3 regions of the Ekhidna sp. ABH4_415 genome follow, and region 2 is predicted to be linked to each of the others. Evidence: riboswitches for the same ligand, from Rfam matches in the RefSeq annotation. Region 2 holds a riboswitch; each other region holds the start of a gene.

Region 1 (4,214 bases), on a different contig from region 2:
AACCAACCGGAATCAGAAGAATATTTTTACACATTCTGAAAGAAAGACCATTTATCAAGATTTTATGAGCCGCAAATGGACGAAGTAATTGGCAGACAGATTTAATCGTATATTTTTGCGGAAAATCTAAAAGAAATGAGTGTTCTTGTAAATAAAGATTCCAAAATCATCGTACAGGGCTTCACTGGCTCTGAAGGTACTTTTCACGCCGGTCAAATGATCGAATATGGCTCCAACGTGGTAGGTGGCGTCACTCCGGGCAAAGGAGGCCAGACCCATCTGGAAAAGCCAGTATTTAATACCGTAAAGGAGGCTGTTGATAAAACCGGTGCTGATGTTACCATCATTTTTGTACCACCAGCATTTGCAGCTGATGCGATCATGGAAGCGGCTGATGCCGGCATTAAAGTGATTGTGACTATCACCGAGGGTATTCCTGTGAAAGACATGATGAATGCCAAGCCATATGCGAAATCAAGAGGTGCGGTACTTGTTGGGCCAAACTGTCCGGGAGTAATTACGCCGGAAGAAGCAAAAGTGGGTATCATGCCGGGCTTTGTCTTCAAGAAAGGAAAAGTAGGAATCGTATCGAAATCAGGAACATTGACCTACGAAGCAGCAGACCAGGTAGTAAAAGCCGGAATGGGTATTTCTACTGCTATCGGTATCGGAGGTGACCCAATCATCGGAACATCTACAAAAGAAGCTGTACAAATGCTGATGGAAGATCCGGAAACTGACGGAATCGTGATGATTGGTGAGATTGGTGGTTCATATGAAGCAGATGCAGCCCGATGGATCCAGGAAAACGGAAATAAAAAGCCTGTTGTTGGATTCATTGCAGGACAAACAGCTCCTCCGGGAAGAAGAATGGGTCACGCTGGAGCGATCATCGGAGGAAAAGATGATACGGCAGAAGCAAAGATGAGAATTATGGGCGAGTGCGGATTGCACGTGGTAGAGTCTCCGGCTGATATCGGAGCAGTGATGAAGAAAGCATTGTCATAATTGACAATTAAAATAAAAGAACTTAAAAGGCCTCAGAGAGGCCTTTTTTTATGTCTACTCAAAATGATATAAGAATATCATCGTAGCTGTAAAAGCTGGTTTCTTTTCTCCTTTAATTTCCAGCAAAGCTTCCACTTCTGCTTTGGAAATCCCTCTCAGGTTAGCGAGTGATTTTAGTGTTGCAGTAAGCTTAATTTCATCATTCACTTTCACCGCCTGACCAAACTTGAGCTTATCAATTCCATAATTCACCAACATCTTCACATTGTTGAACTCAGCAATTTGCTCCCACAAATAGGGCATCAGTGAGAGTGTCAAATAACCATGAGCAATGGTAGTGCCGAACGGACCGTCCTTCGCTCGCTCAGGATCCGTATGTATCCATTGGTGATCCAAGGTGGCATCCGCAAACTGATTGATCTGTTCCTGGGTGATTTGATGGTACTCAGACTCACCCATTACTTTTCCTAAATATTGCTCAAACTCCTCGTGATTATTGATGATAAGTTTACTCATGATTCTCTGTTAGGTCAAATTTTCATTTCAAAACCAAAGGTAGAACAGTATGTTAAGAAAAATTCATTTTGATTTTCAAATAAATTTTTCTCTTCAAACTTGAATCAGCAATACGACTAGTTATAAAATTTGTTAAGGATTGATTAACAACATGTTATAATCAACAAATTAATTCAATAAATATTTATTTCTCATAACGTTATATAATTCTTTTATCATCCCCCACTGAAATTTTCTCTGAATAAAATTTGGAGAAACCAAAAATCCTGCTCTACGTTTGCATCATCAAATCGATAAGGTATCGATTTATAAAGAAGCGCCGAGAGACAGGCTCCATGACGCGCTAGCAACCCTCCGAAAATCGGAAACGGTGCTAATTCCTGAACGATAAATTGATTGCTATGAACAAACAAAATCACATCGTTCCCAAGGTAACTGACAAGATGGTCAGACAGGGAAATTGCGTTTCCTCATCAATATTCCATTTCATCTGCATGTGTTGCTGTTATAGCAACAGGTAATTCACATTTGATCCATTAGGGTTTGCGATCATCTTAGGACTGAAGTGCGTCTTCGTCCGGAAAAATCCTTTCATAAGTCAACTTTTCAGTTACTTGTGAAAAATCCACACCTTCTCATTTTCATTAATCAAAGAATTACAAATCATGTCACAAGAAATAAAATTTTCCATCAGCTCTGTGAGTGAATCTCGAGCAAAAACACGTATTCAAGCCAGAGGTTTCGATCTCACTGTCGATGAACCAGAAGCCTTAGGCGGCACCAATGAAGCGCCAAATCCAGTAGAATATGTCCTTGCGGGATATGCAGGATGCATCAATGTGGTAGCTCACATCATTGCCGAAGAACTGGACTTTTTTCTCGAGAATCTTAAAATCAATATAGATGGATTTCTCAACCCAGGACGACTGTTCGGAAAGTCTCTTGAGGAAAGGGCAGGCTACAAGCAAATCGATGTTCGACTGGAGACCACCTCACAGATAGACCCAGAACTTAAAAAGCAATGGCTCAAAGAAATCTCTCATAGATGTCCCGTCAACGATAATCTGTCTAACCCTACACCCATTTCATTTTCAATTAACTAAAACGAATATATCATGTCACAAGAATTAAAATACGAAACACTACAATTACATGCAGGTCAGGAAATCGATGAAACGACGAGATCCAGAGCAGTGCCTATTTATCAGACTTCCTCTTATACTTTCAAGGATTCTGAGCATGGGGCGAACCTGTTTGCTTTGAAGGAATTTGGAAACATCTATACGCGGATCATGAATCCAACCAATGATGTTTTCGAAAAGCGTATTGCCGCTTTGGAAGGTGGGGTAGCTGCACTGGCAGTGGGTTCCGGTCAGGCGGCTCAGTTCATCGCGTTGAACAACATCCTTCAGGCAGGAGATAATTTCATTTCCACTTCCTTTCTCTATGGCGGAACCTACAATCAGTTTAAGGTTGCGTTTAAGCGACTGGGAATTGAAACACGATTTGCAAAGACAGATAAAGCCTCTTATTTTGAACGACTGATCGATCAAAATACGAAGGCCATTTATCTGGAAACGATCGGAAATCCGGGATTCAATATTCCTGATTTTGAGGCCATAGCTGAAGTTGCAAAAGATCATGATATCCCACTCGTTGTTGATAATACTTTTGGTGCTGCCGGGTATCTCTTCAGACCATTGGAGCACGGAGCTTCCGTGGTAACCGCCTCCGCAACCAAATGGATTGGCGGTCATGGCACCTCCATCGGAGGAGTGATCATCGATGGTGGAAGCTACAACTGGGGCAATGGGAAATATCCCCAATTCACTGAGCCATCAGAGGGATACCATGGATTAAAATTTTGGGAAGTTTTTGGTGAAGGAAACCCTCTGGGCTTACCAAACATTGCGTTTGCAATCAGAGCCCGGGTAGAAGGTCTCCGGGATTTCGGACCTGCTTTGAGCCCCTTCAATTCCTTTCTATTGCTGCAAGGATTAGAAACACTTTCATTGCGCGTGCAACGAACGGTAGACAATGCTTTGGAACTAGCTACCTGGCTGGAACAGCACCCACTGGTGGAAAAGGTCAACTATCCTGGGCTAACTTCCAGTCCGTACCATGAGCTCGCCAAAAAATATCTAACAAATGGATTTGGTGGGGTATTCTCATTCCAACTCAAGGGAGAGAAAGAGGAAACTACTCAATTCGTTGATAACCTGAATTTAGTAAGTCATCTAGCGAATGTAGGAGACGCAAAAACACTCATCATTCAACCATCTGCTACCACTCATCAGCAACTATCAGAAGAAGAGCAAAAAGATGCTGGTGTTTTCCCTAACCTGTTGAGAGTCTCCGTAGGAATTGAGCACATCGATGATATCAAATCCGATTTTGAACAAGCATTTGAAAAAGTCTATGCAAACGCTGCTAACGTCTAAGTCATTTGGTTTTAAGGTTGAGGAACCTTTGGTCCTGGAGTGTGGAGAAACGCTCCGGGATCTTAGGATCCAATACACCACGTGGGGGGATTTGAGTGCGGATAAATCCAATGTGGTCTGGATCTTTCATGCCCTCACCGCAAATAGTGACCCTTCCGAATGGTGGGAAAATTTCTTTCCTGAGGATAGTCCAATCAATCCAGCAAAAGACTTTATTGTGTGTGCTAACGTGCTTGGGTCATGCTATGG
Region 2 (4,214 bases):
CCTTATAAGAAATGTAATTCTTAGCCTCCGTTCGGGTGGCATGATCGGAAGCCAGATCCTTATACTCTGATTTTATAAGCCTGCTGTATTCATCAGATTTATCACTTAATAAATTGGTCGAAACACCAACACTTTTTGAGGCGTCCAACACGTGCACAACCGTTTGATCATACTTTGGGGCAATTTTTACTGCAGTATGAATTCTGGAGGTTGTGGCACCACCTATTAGCAGTGGCGTTTTCATCTTACGCCGATTCATCTCTTCAGCCACATATACCATTTCATCCAATGATGGTGTAATCAGTCCACTCAAACCAATGATATCTGCACCAATTTCCTCTGCACGATCCAAAATTTTATCTGCGGGTACCATCACTCCCATATCTTCAATATCGAAGTTGTTGCATGCCATCACAACCCCAACTATGTTTTTTCCAATGTCATGCACATCTCCCTTAACAGTAGCTAATAGAATTTTCCCTTTGGTGTTTCCAGACGCCTTCTCTTTTTCTAAAAACGGTGTAAGGTATGCGACTGATTTCTTCATTACCCTGGCACTTTTTACCACCTGGGGCAAGAACATTTTCCCGCTTCCGAATAAATCCCCCACGATATTCATCCCATCCATTAGCGGACCTTCAATCACTTTCAAGGGGCTTTGATATTTCAGACGAGCCTCCTCTGTATCTTCCTCAACAAAATCAATGATTCCCTTAACCAGGGCATGTGACAAACGATCTTCCACAGATGCCTCTCTCCAGCTTAGGTCTTCTACTTTCTTTTTGCCTTCTCCTTTTACATTCTCTGCAAATGCAAGCAACCTTTCTGTAGCATCTTCTCTCCGATTCAACAAAACATCTTCTACATGCTCAAGCAAGTCTTTAGGTATTTCATCGTATACTTCAATCATTCCGGCATTGACAATACCCATATCCATGCCTGCCTTTATCCCATGATACAGAAAAGCAGAATGCATCGCTTCACGCACGATATTATTGCCTCTGAATGAAAACGAAACATTACTAACTCCCCCACTCACTTTTGCTCCGGGGAGGTTTTCTTTGATCCATTTGGTGGCCCTGAAAAAGTCGACTGCATTATTATTATGTTCGGCTATTCCGGTTGCTACAGGGAAAATATTAGGATCGAAAATGATATCCTGAGGAGGGAAATGCACATGGTCTACAAGGATGCGATAGCTTCTTTCACAAATCTCAATACGTCGTTCATAGCTGTCGGCTTGCCCTTGTTCATCGAACGCCATCACTACTACGGCCGCACCATATCGTTTGACTTTTTTTGCCTGCTCGATAAATTCAGCTTCTCCACCTTTCATACTGATGGAATTGACAACTCCCTTACCTTGAATACATTGTAGCCCTGCTTCGATGATCTCCCATTTAGAAGAATCAATCATGATTGGAATGCGTGCGATCTCTGGTTCGGAAGCGATGAGATTTAAAAACCTGATCATCGCCTTCTTCCCATCAAGCATCCCTTCATCCATATTCACGTCCAGGATTTGGGCACCTCCACGCACCTGATCGAGTGCTACGTCCAACGCCTCATCGTACTTGTCTTCGGAAATGAGCCTGGCAAATCGTTTCGATCCGGTCACATTGGTACGCTCACCGACGTTGACAAAGTTGGTGTGTTCGGTGACAATCAATGGTTCTAGACCTGAGAGGATCAATGGTCTCATACAAGTACCTCCTTCCTTCTTGGTTCATAATTTGCAGCCAAATCAGCAATCGCAGCTATATGTTCCGGTGTAGTTCCACAGCACCCGCCTATAATATTTACAAGACCTTCTTCTAGAAATTCTTTGATTTGATTGGCCATCATCTCCGGTGTTTCATCATATTGGCCAAATTCGTTTGGCAAGCCAGCATTTGGGTGCGCGCTTACAAAAAAATCAGCTTTATCAGCTAAAACCTTCAAGTATGGGCGTAATTGAGCTGCTCCCAATGCACAATTCAATCCGACACTTAACAAATCCATGTGTTGGATAGAAATAAGAAATGCTTCAGTTGTTTGACCTGAAAGCGTTCGCCCGGATGCGTCCGTTATCGTGCCGGAGACCATCACCGGAATGTCAATTTTCCGCTCTTCCTTGATTTCATCGATGGCATAAAGAGCTGCCTTAGCATTGAGGGTATCAAAGACAGTCTCCACTAAAAGCATATCCACTCCCCCGGCTATCAATGCTTCTGCTTGTTGCTTATATGCAATTCGCAGCTCTTCAAACGTGATCGCTCGAAATCCGGGATCATTTACGTCAGGAGAAAGTGAAGCTGTCCGATTGGTTGGCCCCATCGCTCCTGCTACAAAACGAGGCTTGTCGGGTTCCCTTTCAGTGAATTCATCCGCTGCTTCGCGGGCGATTTTCGCCGATTGATAATTCAATTCATATACCAAATCTTCCAACCCATAATCAGCCTGAGCGATGGTAGTCCCGGAAAAGGTGTTGGTTTCAGCGATATCAGCGCCCGCATTAAAATATGCTGAGTGAATATCTTTTATTATTTCTGGTCGAGTAATGGAAAGAAGGTCATTGTTGCCCTTCAGCGATTTGGAATGATCCTTTAGTGCGTCGTTTCTAAAGTCTTCTTCTTCCAGCTTGTGACGCTGAATCATGGTACCCATGGCTCCATCTAGCACCAGGATTTTCTGATATAAAAGTTCTAATAGTTTATTCATTCTCCGGTTTAAAGTTTACTTACCAGAGAAAGTTCCGATCGGATTCGCTCATCTGCTCCCGTGCATTAGGGATGGGAAGTAGCACCGAAAACCACATACTGATAGTCAGGTTGCTAAGACGTCAACGGGCCCAGTCCCTCGGTCTTTCTTGATAAGTAGTGCAAATATATTAGAATATAATTCCTCGCAAACATTCACGTATTACCTTTAGGCAAACATGAAGTTAGCAGCGATAGATATCGGTTCGAATGCGGTAAGGTTACAAATTACCAAGGTGATTGAGTATGAAACGGTGATCACGTTCAAGAAGCTGGAGTATGTGCGATTCCCTCTTCGATTAGGCCATGATGTATTCTCCGAGGGTCGAATCAGTGAATACAATGAGGAGCGCTTTTTTAAGCTGATGAACGCATACAAAAACCTGATTGACCTGTATGAGATAGATGGATATTTCGGATGTGCTACCTCTGCAATGAGGGAGTCAGAGAACGGGAAAGAAATCGTCGATAAAGTCAAAGAGAAGCTAGATTTGGATATTGAGATCATCTCGGGAGAGCAAGAAGCAGAGATGATTAACAAAGTCATCCTGCAAGGGCTGGACGATGGTCACTACATTCATATTGACGTAGGGGGTGGTAGTACTGAGCTCAACATCTATGAAAAGCATGAGAAAGTATTTGCTCACTCCTTTAAGATTGGTTCAGTACGAACGCTGGAAGGAAGAGATACACCGGAGGCTTGGGAAGAAATGCGAAAATGGGTGGCTCAGCACGCCTTTAAGAAAGGAGAAAAAATAACCGCGGTTGGTACTGGTGGTAACATAAATAAGCTATTTGAACTTTCTAATCTTGAGAAAAAGACACGTAAAATGTCACTTAATACACTGATGAGAACTCAGGATGTGTTAAAAAATTTATCGTTGGATGATCGCCTCAATAAACTACAACTGAATCCTGATCGGGCCGATGTAATCATTCCTGCTTCAGATATCTACATAGCCGTGATGAAGGCAGCAAAAGCAAAGAGCATCATAGTGCCAGATGTAGGGTTGAAAGATGGTATCAACTACCATCTTTACCAAACCCACCATCCTGAAAGCGATAAGGTTTTTGTTAGGAATTGACCTAGCATACTTCATCACTTTCTTCTGATTCATCCTGCCTGTTTTTTTCACTATGAATCAAAAATCCGAAAAACACCAGGGAAAATATGGCAGCCAGTACAAGTATTACTCTTGGCATAATGTTATTTTACTATTAGACGTGCTACCTTTAAAAGGTCACAAAAAAAGGAGGCTTTAATACCTCCTCTTTTTCCACTCATCGTCCAACTTCAATCGGTGTTATTTCAAGAGTTTTTGAACGTTCTCCGCTCTGGTTTTGGCGGGCACATGCCCAAGCTCTATCGCTTTTTTGTAATAAGCCAAAGACTGCTCAAGCGTTTGTTTTCTCTTCTTTGGAGCAAACTCAATTTTTTCTGCCATAAGTTCAAGGCCTTCTCCCTTGGCATACATT
Region 3 (4,214 bases), on a different contig from region 2:
TATGTCCATCGATTCTCATTGCTGCTTTAGTGAAATGATTGAGTTTTTCATATGGATGATTAGCATCCTTAAGCAATCTCTTCATTTCTTTTCGAGAATTCTGTGCTTTTTTATATTCTTCCTCTGTCAAGTTTCTAGTTATAACTAGTAGTTCAAAAAGAAAGTACTCTATTCCATACCGCAACTCAAAAGACGCATACTGAATAGCACTTGGATTTGAATTCCTCAAAGCATAGTCAATCCATGATTTGCTTTGAAAGAAATGCCAAGACGATCTATCTATCAACTTGTTTTTCAAGATTTCATCTGCGGTTTTTCCTTCTAGTTTCATTTGCTTGCAATAATTATATCATCCAACTCCCAATCCACAGAAAAATGATTAGCAGGATCGAAAGGATAAAAATCAGAAAGAACCTTCGCCTCAATTTCTCTTCATTTCTGCGATCAGCTTTCATGGCATGAAGATCCTCCAGAGTTGACTTCTTAATAGCTAGCTTATTCTTAATTGGCTTTACAAACAGATTTTCTTTCAATCGCTGAAATGGCAACTTCTTCTTTAGGGCGGATCGATTCGTCCTCCCTCTTTCAATTCCGTCTCTGGTAAAGCCTGCTCCTCCGGTCATTCCTTCAAAGCCTCAACTTTTTCAACCTCTGGCTCACCCACCAACCCTCGTTTGAAATGATCCCAGTCACTGAAGATTTGGGAAGCAATAATGAATGTTATGGCAGCTGCAATTATGCCTAGGTAGTATTTATTCTTTCTGGTCATTTACTAAGTGTTGTCTTGCAAGATATCAACCCCCTCACCCTCGAATCGTCGAACCGATTCAAAGGGGGAATTCAAACTTAATGAATAACTGTGGCAGATGCCAAGCACATGAAATCTGTCATATTCCCAAGTCTCATTCGTACCTCATTCGCAAGCCTGCCTGCGGTAGGTAGGGGAATAGCGACTAGTCGTGGCGTTCTTTTGGGAGCAGTCACAGACTGTTCGAGGCAAGGGAATCACTTTGAAATTCCAAATCAATCCAATAGTGCTTCCAACTGATTGCAAGCCAGCTCCCAGCCTTCGGCCATGCCCATCTCTGCCATCTGCTTAAAGGCTTCCGCAGAAGCAAAGGTGGTAATGGTTGTCACGGTCGTGGATGAGCCGTCCGAATCAAATTTCACTGACATTTGCATGGGTGGAATGTCGGCTGATGCATTGCCTTCTTCATCCACAAAATAGTCTTCTCCCTCCAGTCGCTTGCGTGGCTCTATTTCCAGGAAATCCATGCGTCCACGATGCTCATCTCCCTCAGGCCCAACCATTTTGTACATCCAATGTCCTCCTACCTTAAAATCCATGGTATCAATCTTACAGATATACGGTTTTGGCGCCCACCACTGGCAGAGGAGCTCCGGATCGCTCCAGGCTTTCCATACTTTTTCGACTGGGGCATTAAACGTTCGCACAGCAATTAGCCGGTTGTTTTCCAGGTCTTCGGTGAATGTAGTTTTGTTCATTGTAGTGTTATTTAATGTTTTTTAATAGGTCATCCAATTGATCAAACCGGTCTCTCCAGAGCTGTTTAAACGGTTCCAGCCACTCTATAATCTCCAATAATTTCTCAGGCTTGATGTGACAATACCGTTCCCTTCCCTCCTTTGATATGGAGATCATATCACACTCCTCAAGCACTTTTACATGCAATGAAACCCCCTGACGTGAGATTGAAAACTGCTCTGCAAGCGCATTCAAGTTCTTAGGCTCTTCAATAAGCGCAGACAGAATCTCTCGACGCGTAGGATCTGCTATGGCCTGAAAAATATCTCTCCGTTGTTCCACGATACGTAAGTAAGTGCTTGCTAATTTATATGCAAGTATTTACTTGCGCAATATTTTATCAATAAACCTTAGAACAGTAATGTAAAATGTGAATGAAAAAGTAAGGACATAAAAAAACCATCAATGAAGATGGCATCTGTCCATTATCTGTCCTGTCGCTGCAGGCTGGGAGTTGGCACCAGTCATCGCACGCTGGCGATCGGGCTGCCAAGGCTGCATCGGGCCCAGTCCCTTCACCTTTCCCGATAATGTACCTAAAGGTACGTGTGCGGATTAGAAATAGTTCATTTATGATGATTTAGCAATGAAAACATCACATTGGATTAATAATTATAACAACCCCTTTGTTCAGGGAAATAACTATTGATTACCAGGTTTAATTCTTGGAACATACCTCACGAATAGAAATGTTTCCATTAGGAAATGTCATGACAGTCAACCCGTTTAGCCTTTAAATGCTTTCTTGAAATGATCCCATGCTTCAGACATTTCAGATGAAAAAACGGTCCACTTATCAGCTGCTTCTTCTTCCAGGTGATCCAATTTAGTATTTACTTCATGCAAGCGATGCGACAGTTCTTTCTTCTTCTCCTGCCACTCTTGCCGTGCCTCTGTCATGCCCAGATGCCATTGCAAACGAAACAAGTCAAAGCGGGTATGAAAATCATCTACTTTATCCGCCACCTTTTCTTTAAAGGTTTGAGCATCTTCTTTTGAAGAATCGTAGAGCGTATGGATTTTATGTTTCAGATCGTGCAGACCATTTACAAGTTTTTTCTGCTGGTCATGCATGAGCTCTTCTGCTTCTGCACGTCCGAGTGCAGCCTGCACACGCAACTCCTCTATGGAAGCTTTGATGCCTGCTGTCTTTTCTTTGCTAATGTCAATGGCGTGTTCCACGTCATTCTCAAGGGAGTCAAGCCATTCGCGAAGTTTCTTCTTCTGCCGTTCAAATTCCTCTTTTGCATCCGATACTTCATGATGCAATTGCTCATTTAGTTCATGGACAAATTGCTTCCATTCATCAAGCTTCTTTGCCCCTTTTTCCTTAAGTGTGAGTTCGGTTTTCATGCTGCTATTTTTATGACTCCCAAAACCAATTATTTACGGCGTTTTATCCGCATTTAGCTAGTATCAAACCTACCTTGTGTTACGTCTGAATCAAATGACTTCTGTCACATAAATAGCTGATAATTCACCTCCCCAATACGGTTTGAATTTTATGAATTTTAAAGTGTCATTCCTCTTTCTCTTCTTTCTCGAGCTTTTTGAAATACCCTCTAAACAGGAAGTGATGCTTCATGGCTTCCATGTTTTGGTTGAATGATTCTGTTCCTTGTCTGATATTTTCCAGGCTTTCCTCCAGGCTATTGACCATCGTTGAATCGCTGATAACACTTCCGGTCAGGCCTGATCCGCTCTGGACTTTGGTGACCAACTCCCTTATATCGTGGGATATTTCCTCAACATTGCTTGTGCTTGCATGAATTTCCTCAAATATCCTGTTTATGTTGTTTGCAAGTGTTGTGTCATTCAGGAGCATGCCTACAGTACCCTTACCTTCGCTCACATTAGCAATATTCTTATCCAGCTCATCTAGTATTTCAACGGCTCGCTTACTTGATGCATTGAGATTACTAATGGTTTCATTGATGTCATTAGCCAGCGTGGAATCAGAAATCAGACGACCCACTGTCCCTTTCCCATCCTTAACGTCCTTCAAAATATCTACCAGATTATTCGTAATTACAGCTACATTGTAGTTCGTTCGCTCCAGCAGGCTGAACATTTCATCCTCATCAATTCCATGATATACCTTCAAAGTATCACCATCATTTATAAGCCGATCACTTCCTTCATCGGGAATAATATTTATTATTCGGTTGCCCAGAAGTCCATCCGTCCCTAATGATGCAATGGCATCTCGTCGTATAAATTGGTTCATTTCTTCTTTTAGAATGAAACTCACCAATACGGAAGTGTCATTGATCATTTCTATGTCCCGAACCGTTCCAACATTGATCCCTGAAAAGCGAACGTTGTTCCCCTTTTGAAGTCCGCTCACATTTTTAAAAACTGCATGAACGGTAAAATTGGAACCAAACAGATTCTGATTGTTCCCAATGAAATATAAAGCCATTACAAGGAACAAGGTCCCGATAATCACAAATACACCAAGTCTAATATTTTTAAAATTTTGTTCCATGTCTATAAAAAGAATGAATTTACTATTTCATCTGTTGAGTTTTTCAATTTCTCATAGTTTCCATGCAGGTAATCAATTCCATCATTTAACAAAACAATTCGCTGAGCAGTACGCTTAATGCAGCTCATGTCGTGCGAAATGATTATGGAAGACGTTTTGTACTTTCGATGCACATCGTTC

The links. Region 2 has a riboswitch for S-adenosylmethionine ahead of ACXAH9_RS06695 (homocysteine S-methyltransferase family protein). Riboswitches for the same ligand answer to the same signal wherever they lie in the genome.
Region 1: another riboswitch for S-adenosylmethionine. It lies ahead of ACXAH9_RS12370 (OsmC family protein); the one in region 2 lies ahead of ACXAH9_RS06695 (homocysteine S-methyltransferase family protein).
Region 3: another riboswitch for S-adenosylmethionine. It lies ahead of ACXAH9_RS04410 (ArsR/SmtB family transcription factor); the one in region 2 lies ahead of ACXAH9_RS06695 (homocysteine S-methyltransferase family protein).

What each region holds. Positions count from the first base shown of each region.
Region 1 is NZ_JBSWYW010000006.1:256,984-261,197, reverse strand. It holds gene sucD (succinate--CoA ligase subunit alpha) at 136-1,008, shown strand; gene ACXAH9_RS12375 (MaoC family dehydratase) at 1,063-1,524, opposite strand; SAM riboswitch class I at 1,828-1,932, shown strand; gene ACXAH9_RS12370 (OsmC family protein) at 2,190-2,627, shown strand; gene ACXAH9_RS12365 (O-acetylhomoserine aminocarboxypropyltransferase/cysteine synthase family protein) at 2,640-3,965, shown strand; gene ACXAH9_RS12360 (homoserine O-acetyltransferase family protein) at 3,943-4,214, shown strand, end outside.
Region 2 is NZ_JBSWYW010000003.1:302,871-307,084, reverse strand. It holds gene metH (methionine synthase) at 1-1,702, opposite strand, end outside; gene ACXAH9_RS06695 (homocysteine S-methyltransferase family protein) at 1,699-2,700, opposite strand; SAM riboswitch class I at 2,746-2,858, opposite strand; gene ACXAH9_RS06690 (Ppx/GppA phosphatase family protein) at 2,918-3,823, shown strand; gene ACXAH9_RS06685 (hypothetical protein) at 4,043-4,214, opposite strand, start outside.
Region 3 is NZ_JBSWYW010000002.1:298,600-302,813, reverse strand. It holds gene ACXAH9_RS04430 (hypothetical protein) at 1-331, opposite strand, end outside; gene ACXAH9_RS04425 (hypothetical protein) at 345-623, opposite strand; gene ACXAH9_RS04420 (hypothetical protein) at 620-769, opposite strand; gene ACXAH9_RS04415 (SRPBCC family protein) at 1,024-1,506, opposite strand; gene ACXAH9_RS04410 (ArsR/SmtB family transcription factor) at 1,514-1,828, opposite strand; SAM riboswitch class I at 1,969-2,080, opposite strand; gene ACXAH9_RS04405 (sll1863 family stress response protein) at 2,273-2,899, opposite strand; gene ACXAH9_RS04400 (MlaD family protein) at 3,066-4,034, opposite strand; gene ACXAH9_RS04395 (ABC transporter ATP-binding protein) at 4,037-4,214, opposite strand, start outside.